Regions from separate parts of the Halobacillus sp. ABH2_015 genome, predicted to be linked through region 2. Evidence: predicted binding sites of a transcription regulator. Region 2 holds the regulator's gene; the other holds the start of a gene.
The links. Region 2 encodes LexA, which represses DNA repair genes until DNA is damaged. Its sites were predicted from a motif close to CGAACATATGTTCG; they were not measured.
Positions count from the first base shown of each region.

Region 1: the regulator LexA is predicted to act here: its motif matches at 2,168-2,181, upstream of ACXAD6_RS04510 (YhjD family protein).

Region 1 covers NZ_JBSWUG010000002.1:878,824-883,968, reverse strand. Annotated here, with positions in the region: gene addB (helicase-exonuclease AddAB subunit AddB) at 1-331, opposite strand, end outside; gene lepB (signal peptidase I) at 748-1,287, opposite strand; gene ACXAD6_RS04515 (TVP38/TMEM64 family protein) at 1,342-1,989, opposite strand; gene ACXAD6_RS04510 (YhjD family protein) at 2,200-2,616, shown strand; gene ACXAD6_RS04505 (competence protein ComK) at 2,537-3,064, opposite strand; gene ACXAD6_RS04500 (DUF3939 domain-containing protein) at 3,353-3,817, shown strand; gene ACXAD6_RS04495 (hypothetical protein) at 4,125-5,060, opposite strand; gene ACXAD6_RS04490 (bifunctional metallophosphatase/5'-nucleotidase) at 5,145-5,145, opposite strand, start outside.
Region 2 covers NZ_JBSWUG010000002.1:1,676,361-1,681,505, reverse strand. Annotated here, with positions in the region: gene tkt (transketolase) at 1-1,166, opposite strand, end outside; gene ACXAD6_RS08915 (DUF896 domain-containing protein) at 1,338-1,571, opposite strand; gene ACXAD6_RS08910 (YneB family resolvase-like protein) at 1,673-2,323, opposite strand; gene lexA (transcriptional repressor LexA) at 2,630-3,253, shown strand; gene ACXAD6_RS08900 (hypothetical protein) at 3,319-3,549, opposite strand; gene ACXAD6_RS08895 (N-acetylmuramoyl-L-alanine amidase) at 3,637-4,737, opposite strand; gene glnA (type I glutamate--ammonia ligase) at 4,970-5,145, opposite strand, start outside.

The DNA of each region.
Region 1 (5,145 bases), 800 kb from region 2:
GGAAGACGCGCCAGTCGGATGTGCGCTCTTCTACAATTTTCCTCAGCATCATCTGAACGCCTGTTGAACTGATAAACTTCCTCGTTCCCCCGCCCGTCTCCTGAAGCACACGCCAGGCGAGGCGTGAAAAGCTGAAGACCTGGGCTCTGATCGATCCCTGCATGCCTTCGCGTTTCAGCAGCCCGTATTCCTGCTGGAACGTCATTTGATCAGGCACAATATAGACAATGGCCGGACCGCGCGGGGCTTCCTGCAGACGCTGCTCGATTTCATCGAGGCAGCGCGTACTTTTTCCCGCTCCCGATCGGCCGATTAAAAAACGCAGACCCATCTTTTCCGCTCCCTTCTTTCTTCCATACTGCTTCTATTTTATCACTTTTCCCCACCAAATGAAGAATCCCGCGACTCTGCAAAAAGGAAGAGCTTGTATAGAAAGTCTTTGTTGCTTCAGTGCTTTCAGGAGCACAGACCCTCTTCGAACGTCCAAGTCTCCTCTGGGAAGATCATCCTGCCGGGCTTTTCCCACAGGAGCGGAAGGGCTGATTCCTTTCAGGATCGAAACGGATTCTCCTCCACCTGTGTTTTCCCCCTGTTGAAAAATAAAAAGGGGATCATCTGTTATACAGATGATCCCCTTTGTTGAGCCCCCCATTGCGCAAAGGCATGTGGAAGGTTCTGCAGGGACGTATACAGGAACAGGGCAGACAGATGATCTTCCTGCCCAAGTTCGCTGCAGCCGTTTCCCGGCTATTTAAACTGTATTCCAGCCTGACTGAACGGCCAGTAGCGGACATCCACTTTCCCGACAACCGTCTCTTCCGAAACAAAACCAAAGTAGCGGCTGTCCAGACTGTCTCTGCGGTTATCCCCCATGACGAACAACTGCCCCTCCGGTACCGTTGTGGACCCTGTCACTTCCTCCAGTGTAAAATCCTCCGTAAAAGGAAGGCCGTCACTGGGACGAAGATCATCAAGGTAGCTTTCATCCATAAGGACACCGTTCACGTAAAGCTGGTCATTCTTAAACTCTATTTCATCACCAGGAATGCCGATGACCCGTTTGACATAGTCTTCATCTTCATTAGCATGGAACACAATGACCTGCTGCCTGTCTATTTCGCTCCAGTCATACACCGCTTTGTTCACCATCAAAAGATTGCCGTCATACAGGGTGGGCTCCATAGACTCCCCATCGACGACATAACTCGCAAATAAGTAGGAACGGAAAACAAACGCCAGCAGAAGGGCAAGCAGGACAGTCCGTATCCATTTCAGGTATTTTTTCATGGTCTGCTCCTCCATGTGTTGGTCTATCCACATTTTACCCGCAATGGAACGAACTTAATCGTCGCGGCGCACTTTCCGCTCCGCCTTCCTTTGAATCCGCCCCTCCAGATATTTTCCGAGAATCCAGAATAGAAGAATACAAATACCGACGACAATCGATTTCACCGGATTCTGGGCGAATGAGGCAATGCTTGAGCCGACATAGGAGATGGTGAAGATCATCACCGATTTTCCTAATAGAACAGCAAGAATAAACTGCTGCCGGCTGACTTTGGACAAACCGGAAACGACATTGATGACGGCGGAAGGCGAAAAGGGAAAGCACATCAGCAGAAACAAAGGCCCGAAACCGTGTTCCTCCACCCATACGACGACCCGTTTCACCTGCTTCTGTTCTGTAATGGCGCGGAACGGCTTTTTATCCCCGAGCCTGCGGATGATAAGAAAAACACTGACCGCACCGATCACCGAGCCGATCCAGGAATATAAAAATCCGCGGAACAGCCCGTACACCACCGAATTGGCCAGCACAAAGGCCACTAAGGGGAGAACAGGAAGAAAAGCTTCCAGCAGGGGAAGAAGAATGCCGGGAAGCGGACCGAGGCGATCCAGCTCCTCCAGCTGGCGGATGATATAATCAAACAGCTGATCGTTCTCAGCTAAATGCCGCCATTGATTGATTTTTTCAAATACAGCATCCATGATGAAGCTCCTTATGTACACCTATGAAGAGGGGTTTTCTTTTTATTTTATAGGATAGGTATCCCCTCTGCCCAGTCTGTTTAATCAAGATTTCCGTTTCTTTCTCCCGCTGCCACTTTTAACCTCTTCAAAAAACAGGTTGCATAAAAAGGATGTCTGCGTGGTATAATACAGAACAAGAACGTTTGTTCGTATTCGGAGGGGAATGACATGAGGTACTTAAAACAGAAAGAATTGGATCTCGCTTCCCGCTACTTGTTTTTATCTATGGCGGTTACAGTCATCAGGCAGGATCGGAAACACGTGGAACAGGGGAAATTCAAAATAAAGGAGCCGTACATGGAGCTGCTCGGTAAAATGGAGCTGGAAGCGCGCCAGGAAAGAAAAGAGCTGAGAAAACAGATGGATGCCATGAAGATCCAGGTTGTGGAGTCCGGACGCAATGATTCCTTCACGTCTTTTCTATTCCTTGCCCACGGCTATGAGGAAAAGCGGAACTACTTCAACCCGGCCATCCGCAAAAAGGTGGAAAACATTCTATTTGAGCTTATGAAAAGGTCTCAGCAATCCGGTCCGCCCGTCGCTCAGAGGCAGCCGGCCCATCACGAAAACGGTCTTCGAGAATAACGCGCAGATGAGCCGTGCGCTGTACCTGGTTGGCAAACATCCCGTCAGAAACAGGAAAATTGACGGATGTGCCCTGTCCGAAATGGACCGTCGTCGTTTTATCTCGCTCACCGTTAAAGGTCCGGATATATTTGTGGGCGACCCAGGAGCATTCTTTTCGTTTCGGGGAAATAATAGGGAAGAAATAAATACCCATCGCTTCGGAGATGACAATCGGAGGTTTATGTGTGTAGCTTGTCAGTTGTTTCGTCCCGGCCATGCGCCCGTCCAGACTGCTGGCGAAATAGCGGCAGGAATCATCCACGATCGTACTGGGAGCCGCGTGCACATAAAAGCGCTCTTCCCGCTCCACAACTTCAGTAAAGACTTGTCCATTATCCTGCTGGACAGCAACCAGCGCCATCGTCTTCGGGTTGATTTCATATTCTTTCTTCTGCACATGCGTCATCCACAAACACCCTTTCTCATTTAGACAGCGGTAACTCTCCCTGCAGGTCGATCTTACCGCTTTTCTTCTTCAATTTACCAAAAACTAAGAAAAAAGTCTAAACATTCTCAAAAAAATATCCATATCTGCTATACTACAGTTAACAGCCGCTGCCTTCGGGGTAAGCGTCTTTCTTTTCTTCCCCCTTCTGTCCGAAATCCGGATTGAGCAGTGTAAACACCTCAAGTTCAGGCTGACCTTTCATCACAGGCACCTCATTCCCTCCATTCCAAAGAAAGGAGACTATTCATGTGGAAACGTAAAAAGAAACCTTCACAAGCCGGCAGAAAACAAACATTGGAAGTCCGTGACTTATCGATCCATGATGTCCGCAAGGCCGTTCACGCCTTCGCTGATCACAAACCAGGAGATGTTCCCTTGAGCGTCCTCATCAATCAGGACCTGACACTGGACTATGACCTGCTGGCGCCATATCTCGAGGGACTTCCGGAGAAGAACTACTATATGTCCAGAGAAACTTATGAACTGTTCGAAGAAGACGCCCTTGACTTAGCTCAGGATCTGGACCTCGTTCAATATGCCGTGGATCAATACATGAAACAGACTCAGGAACTTCCTGTCATTGATCATGACCCTTTTAAACGGATAAATTATTATAAGCTGGAAAAACATGATTTGTTACAGCGCCGCCCGAATCGCGACTTTTATCTCACAGACGAGGAGTTTATGATCACCTATAAAAAGCCGGAATAATAAAAGACAAAAAAATGCCAATGCTTCATAGGAAGCATTGGCCAAAAGAGACGACTGGTTAACTTTTGAGTGAGGGAATAAATTGTTTGAAAAGTTCTTCTGAGAGGGAAGATTCTTTTCATTACACTCATCAGTAACAAGTTACTGACCCATTTACGACAACCAATCGCAAATGGTTTGAGATCAATAAGCATCACCGCTTATCTGTTTTTATTGTAATATATCTTCCGCTCATAATCACCGAAAAAAAGTTGCGGTTTCCCGCAACTCCTTGCGTATTTACTAAGAAATGACATTTGACCTTCCCTCACGAGGACTTGATCAGCTCGTCCTGCTCTTCCTTCCACACCGTCTCTTTCTTCTCATAATCCCGCTGCAGAGACTCGAGATCAACAAGAGAGTCGTGTGTCTGCTTTCGAATCCTGCGTACCTCTTCATGGGACTGCTGGATCTTATTCTGTACAAATAAATCCACAATCAAACCATCCAGAAAGTAATCAGCTATCGTCCATCCTTCAGAGATTCGGAGGTCCACATCGGCGAATTCGCCGATGTCCGCCATTTCATTTGCAAACTTCCGCAAATGCTGTTGGGCCATATGAACAGCTTCTTCTGCCTCATCCATTCTGGAATGCTTCACCGCTGTGGTGAGAAGACCCCCGCCAAGCATATCGGCCATTCCCCAGTTTTCCGCTTTCGTCAAAAACTCCGAAGCCGCCTCCAAAGCCTTGTGCGCTTCCTTTCCTGCCTGCAGGGCTTCTTCAATTTCTGTCCGCTCTGCAAGAAGCTGCGAGCGCTTCTCACTAATTTCCAGCAGCCGCTTTCCTTTATCACCGCCGCCGGAGACGAGCGCCTCTTTTCGTTCCTCGTACAGCGTACGATAGCGCGTCCGCACCCCGCTCAGGCTCTGCATCCGTTCTTCAATATGACGTATTTCCCCTTCGATGTCCTTACGGGACTTTTCAGCCTCCCGCCATTTCACACCAGCCTCAACCACTTCCTGCTTTTCTTTTTCCATCCGGTCCTGCTTTTGGCCGGTAAGGACAACGAATAGACGACTCAAACGAACACGCTCCAGCTTTTCCACATCCTCTTTTTCCTCCTCCAGTCTACGAGCGAAATGGGCTTCTTTTCCGCGTGCCTCCTGAAGCTCTTTTTCCAGCTGGTTATGTTCACGTTCCAAACGTTCCAGCCTATGTACGTCCTGTTTGGCTTCCATCAATCGAGATAATTGTTTCTCCACGTTTCATTCCCCCTTTCCTTTTTTACGACCCCACCCACATGAACGTTTCACATCCATGAAAAAAAGACTGCCGTAATAGGCAGTC
Region 2 (5,145 bases):
GCCGTTTTGTTGGATCCTGCAAGGTCCGCACTTCCACCAAAGAAATATGGAACGGCTTTGGACAATGCATTGATGGCGTCACCAGATGCTGCACGGGTAGCCGGACTGTCTTCGCCCACTTTATAAGATGGAAGTTCCTTCTCCCATCCTTCAGGCAGCTCTCCACGGATAGCAGCTTCCAGTTCTTCCGCAAGCTCTGGATAAGCTTCTTTGTAGGAAGCCATCAATTCGTTCCAGGACTGCTCTTTGTCCTCGCCATTTTTCTGAACTTTATCCTGGAAGTCCTGGTATACTTCATCAGGAACATGGAATGGTTCGTGTTCCCATCCGTAAAACTGTTTGGCAGCTGTTCCTTCTTCTTCGCCCAGTGGAGCACCGTGCGAATCAGATTTACCGGACTTGTTAGGAGAACCATAGCCGATCACAGTCTTCACTTCGATCATCGTCGGCTGGGATGTGTTGGCTTTTGCCTGCTGGATCGCTTGTCCGATCGTTTCCACGTCGGTACCATCCTCAACACGGATAACTTCCCAACCATATGCTTCATAGCGTTTTTCAACACTTTCACTGAAGGAACGGTCAAGATCTCCATCAAGAGAAATATCGTTGGAGTCATAAAGGACAACCAGCTTTCCAAGACCAAGGTGGCCGGCAAGCGAAGCAGATTCCTGGGAAACTCCTTCCATCAAATCACCGTCACCGCAGATGGAGAATGTATAGTGGTCCACGACGTTGTAGCCTTCGCGGTTGTATTTTCCGGCAAGGTGGGCTTCAGCCATCGCCATTCCGGTTGCCATTGCGAGTCCCTGTCCCAGAGGACCGGTTGTTGCTTCCACACCGTCTGTATGTCCATATTCCGGGTGTCCGGGAGTTTTAGAATCCCACTGACGGAATGATTTTAGATCATCCATTGTCACGTTATAGCCGGAAAGGTGCAGAAGGCTGTATAGAAGCATGGATCCATGTCCTGCGGAGAGGACGAAACGGTCGCGGTCGAACCAGTTTGAATTTTTAGGATTATGATCCATAAATTCCGTCCAGAGTTTATAAGCCATTGGAGCAGCCCCCATAGGCATACCCGGGTGACCGGAACTTGCTTTTTCTACTGCGTCGATCGTTAGTGTTCGAATGGTATCAATTGAAGTTTGTTCAAGACTTTTTGCCATTTCCAATAATCCCCTTTCTGTACAGGTATATGTACCATGTATTATCCTATAATGAAACAAGGCGTTGTGCAAACTTTTGTCCTCCGCCCTTCCTTAATTTCCCCGTGTTTCTGTAGAATTAAACGAAAAAAATCCGCACCTTTTAAAGAAGATGCGGATCGGTTCAGTCGTTTAGTTTTTCTTTTCGTTTTCCTGCATTTGACGCAGTTTGGCAGGAGTCACATCATTCCCGGCAGGATCGATAACCGTGACACCTTTCAACTGGTTTTTGAATGATTTACGGGCACTTTGTAAATATTCCTGACGCAGGTTCTTCTGTTCGCTTTTCTCTTCTTCCGATAATTCCTGCTGCTTTGATTTATTGGCTAATTCGTTTATACGGTCCAATTTTTCTTGAGATAACATAGATCCTTCTCCTTTTTTTATAGTCTGGATCAGCTTTAGAACATGAAAAAGACAAGCAGCCCTAAGACTCTTGTCTCCCTTATGTTCCTATAGTAACCTGCCTATTCTTCTTTTTCAAGTGATATGTACTCTTGATAGCGGCGGTGAACCGTTGCCTTGGATACATCATACCCAAGCCCTCTTAGTGTTGCCGCAATGTCCTTGAACGTCAAATCACTCCCTCTGAGCCTGACAACCTCTTCGATCGGAAATTCCTTCCTCTCTCTCCCCGCTGCCAGATGCTGATTGGACAGGTTCGAAGATGGATCATAGCCTTCGGCGACCGCTTTCTGCATCCCCCGCCTGATTTTCATATTATGAATTTTTCTCTGGTACTCCTCAACGATGCCCACAATCTGAAGAACCATGGAGTCTGACTCGGAAAGATGCAGTTCCCCGTTATGGGTTAAGGAATAAACCTTAACATTCAACCGGTTCAATTGATGGAACAAAGCGATTTTTGTATTTCCCCTGCCCAGCCTCGTCTCATCCTGAACCAACAGAGCCTCTGCTTCGTGATTGGAAAAAGCATCAAGCATCTGGAAAACACCTTCCCGTTCAATCTCATACCCGCTCGCCTGCTCCTCTATACAGGCGGCCACTTCCATTCCATGGTGTTCGGCCATGGCATACAGTTCTGCCTTCTGTCTTTTCAAGGAGCTGACCTGGGCCTCTTTTTCCGTGCTTACGCGACAATATAGGATTACTCTCATGATGTATGTCCCCGCTTCTACTGGTTTTCAAGGTTTATCCGCTTGTAACCATAGAATAATAGAGAATAGCAAAACTAACAATAAACAAAACGATATAAGTGTAGTCCAGTTTTGATAGTTTATTAAACATAATTAACCCTCCATTTAAGAACGAACGTTCCTAAGAACCTCTGTTCGCATTTTCTAATACCTATTATAGACGAATGTATGTTCTTGTCAACGACTTTTTTCGAACGCTTGTTTGTATTTTTGAGGATGGCATGGTACAATGTGGTTACTATAATCCTATGTACGAGGTGCTAATCTATGAGCAAACTTTCAAAGCGGCAGCAGGAAATACTAGATTTCATAAAAGAACAGGTTCTACTAAAAGGATATCCCCCATCTGTAAGGGAGATCGGTCAGTCTGTAGGGCTGGCCTCCAGTTCAACCGTCCACGGTCATTTATCCCGTCTTGAGAAAAAGGGATATATCCGCAGGGATCCTACGAAACCAAGGGCCATCGAAGTGATTGATCTGGAAGAAGACCACAGTATCCCCCGCGGGGAAGCCACTTATGCCCCTGTCATCGGTAAAGTTACGGCTGGTTCACCGATTACGGCGGTAGAGAACATTGAAGAATATGTTCCCCTCCCGGATACGCTTGCAGGATCGGAAGACAATACGTTCGTCCTTATCGTTCAAGGAGAAAGTATGATTGAGGCAGGCATTCTTGACGGGGACATGGTCATTGTCAGACAGCAGCAGACTGCCCAGAACGGGGATATAGTTGTGGCTATGACGGAAGAGGAAGAGGCTACTGTCAAACGATTCTTTAAAGAGAAGAATCACATCCGTCTTCAGCCTGAAAATGCCACGATGGAACCGATCATTTTAAATGATGTATCCATTCTCGGAAGAGTCGTCGGCTTATACCGTACCGTTCATTAATACACATACAAAAAACGGCGGGAGCAATCCCGCCGTTTTTTGTATTGAACATGAGAATATGAACGTTAAGAAGCCCCCGTACGATTTCTTTTATTCCGTCTCCGGAAATCAGCAGAATAAATATTCTTCTTCAAAAATGTGCGGACGCTCTTCTTCTGCAGACAATAAGCAAGGATGGCATCAGGATGGTTTTTAATCACTCTTACAGAACGCTGAGACCAATGTTTCCCCTTAGATAGATAGATCATATCGATGATCTTCTTATTTTCTACAGACTGTTTGAAAATCGTTTCCATTGTGCACACCCCTTAACCGAACATTTGTTCTACATTTATTATATGCAGGAACAAGGGAAATGTACACTGGAATGTTTTGCAGCTCTTTTATTTACTTAAATAATTTTTAATGTTTTGGGAGGTTTCCAATCTGGTTTTTCCCGTCAAGTCAATAAAATTACTCCCCTTAAGCCCATCTGTGCCTCCTCCAGCCACAATAATTTGTTCAGCCACCTGACGTTTTTCTGCTACGGCTCTAAGTGCAATTAATGCATTTTTACGGATTGCCAGCGCTTCAACGGCAGGAAAATCCGCAAAAGAATTTATGACAACTGCCAATTTTTCCATTTCCTCTTCTCCTTTATCCAGGTCTTCCAAGGCTTTCTGCACAGCCGCTTTCGTTTTCGGTCCATAAAAGCCGTCCACTTCAAGCTTCTGGTCTTTTTGAAAAGCCTTGACTGCCGCTTCTGTGGCAGGACCGAAGCTGCCGTCAGCTCCATAACCATTCATGGTATAACCCAGTTTTAATAAGTTCTCCTGCATTTCCTTGACTTCCGCGCCGGTATCCCCAAGCGAAAGATAGTCGATTCCGCCATTGAACAGAACTCCAAAGTATTCTAAAATGCCCCGAGCGTGCTCCTCTGCAACTTCTTTTTGAAAGCGTTCGTCAATCATCAATAATGCTTCCCGCTTGTTATCCATATAGCCGTTCTCTGTTAACACTGCCGGCATATCCGTTTCACGTAGAACGTGGAAGTTCGCTTCTTTAATCCCTCTGAAGTTTTGATCGGTGCCCTGGCGTAAGTATTTCGCAAGTGATGAAGCAAGACGCCCGGCGGACCGGTTCAAATATCCGGGATAGACGTAAAGTTCGATTCCGTTTGGATCTGCCCCGCCAAAGGACCCATCAAAAGCATTGTAGTGAACGGATACATAAATATCCGCATTGTTCTCATTGGCCGCTCTCGTCCTGTAGGATAATGGTGTGTCTTCATCTGTCGGTGCTACGAGAAGCACGCGGAATCCATGATCCAGCAGAATGTTCGATAAATACTGTACAACTTTACGATTGAATTCGTTCTCCTTGATTTGTCTGCCTAATTCCTGAATGTATGGCGTTCTTTTTCCCGGAGTTTCCATTCCATGTCCATCATCCAAAGCTACTGTACGTCCATTCCATTTCCCTGTTGGATTGATTAATCTTGCCATATACATCCCTCTCTCCACTCTTCCTTCCTGGAAAAGGGGGTTTACTAGGACATTCTTCTATCATCCTACTCCAAATGTATGCTTGGATAAGAACGTTGGTGTCGGCCTTTCCTATAAAATGATGAACCATGTTAGATTTTCTCCCAGGATTCGGGGTGATTCCAACGGCAGATGCTGAGGAAAATATAAAAAAGCCCCGACTTATGTAAGTCAGGGCCTTCTGTCTTTCTATTTAATAGGTCTGCAGATATTGCTCGCGCTCCCAAGGATGAACCTGGGTACGGAACATATCCCATTCGATTTCCTTCGCTTCAATGAAATGCTCGAACAGGTGCTCACCGAGAGCTTCCACCATGATCGGGTCTTCCTGAAGCTCTTCCAATGCATCATATAATGTTGCAGGAAGGT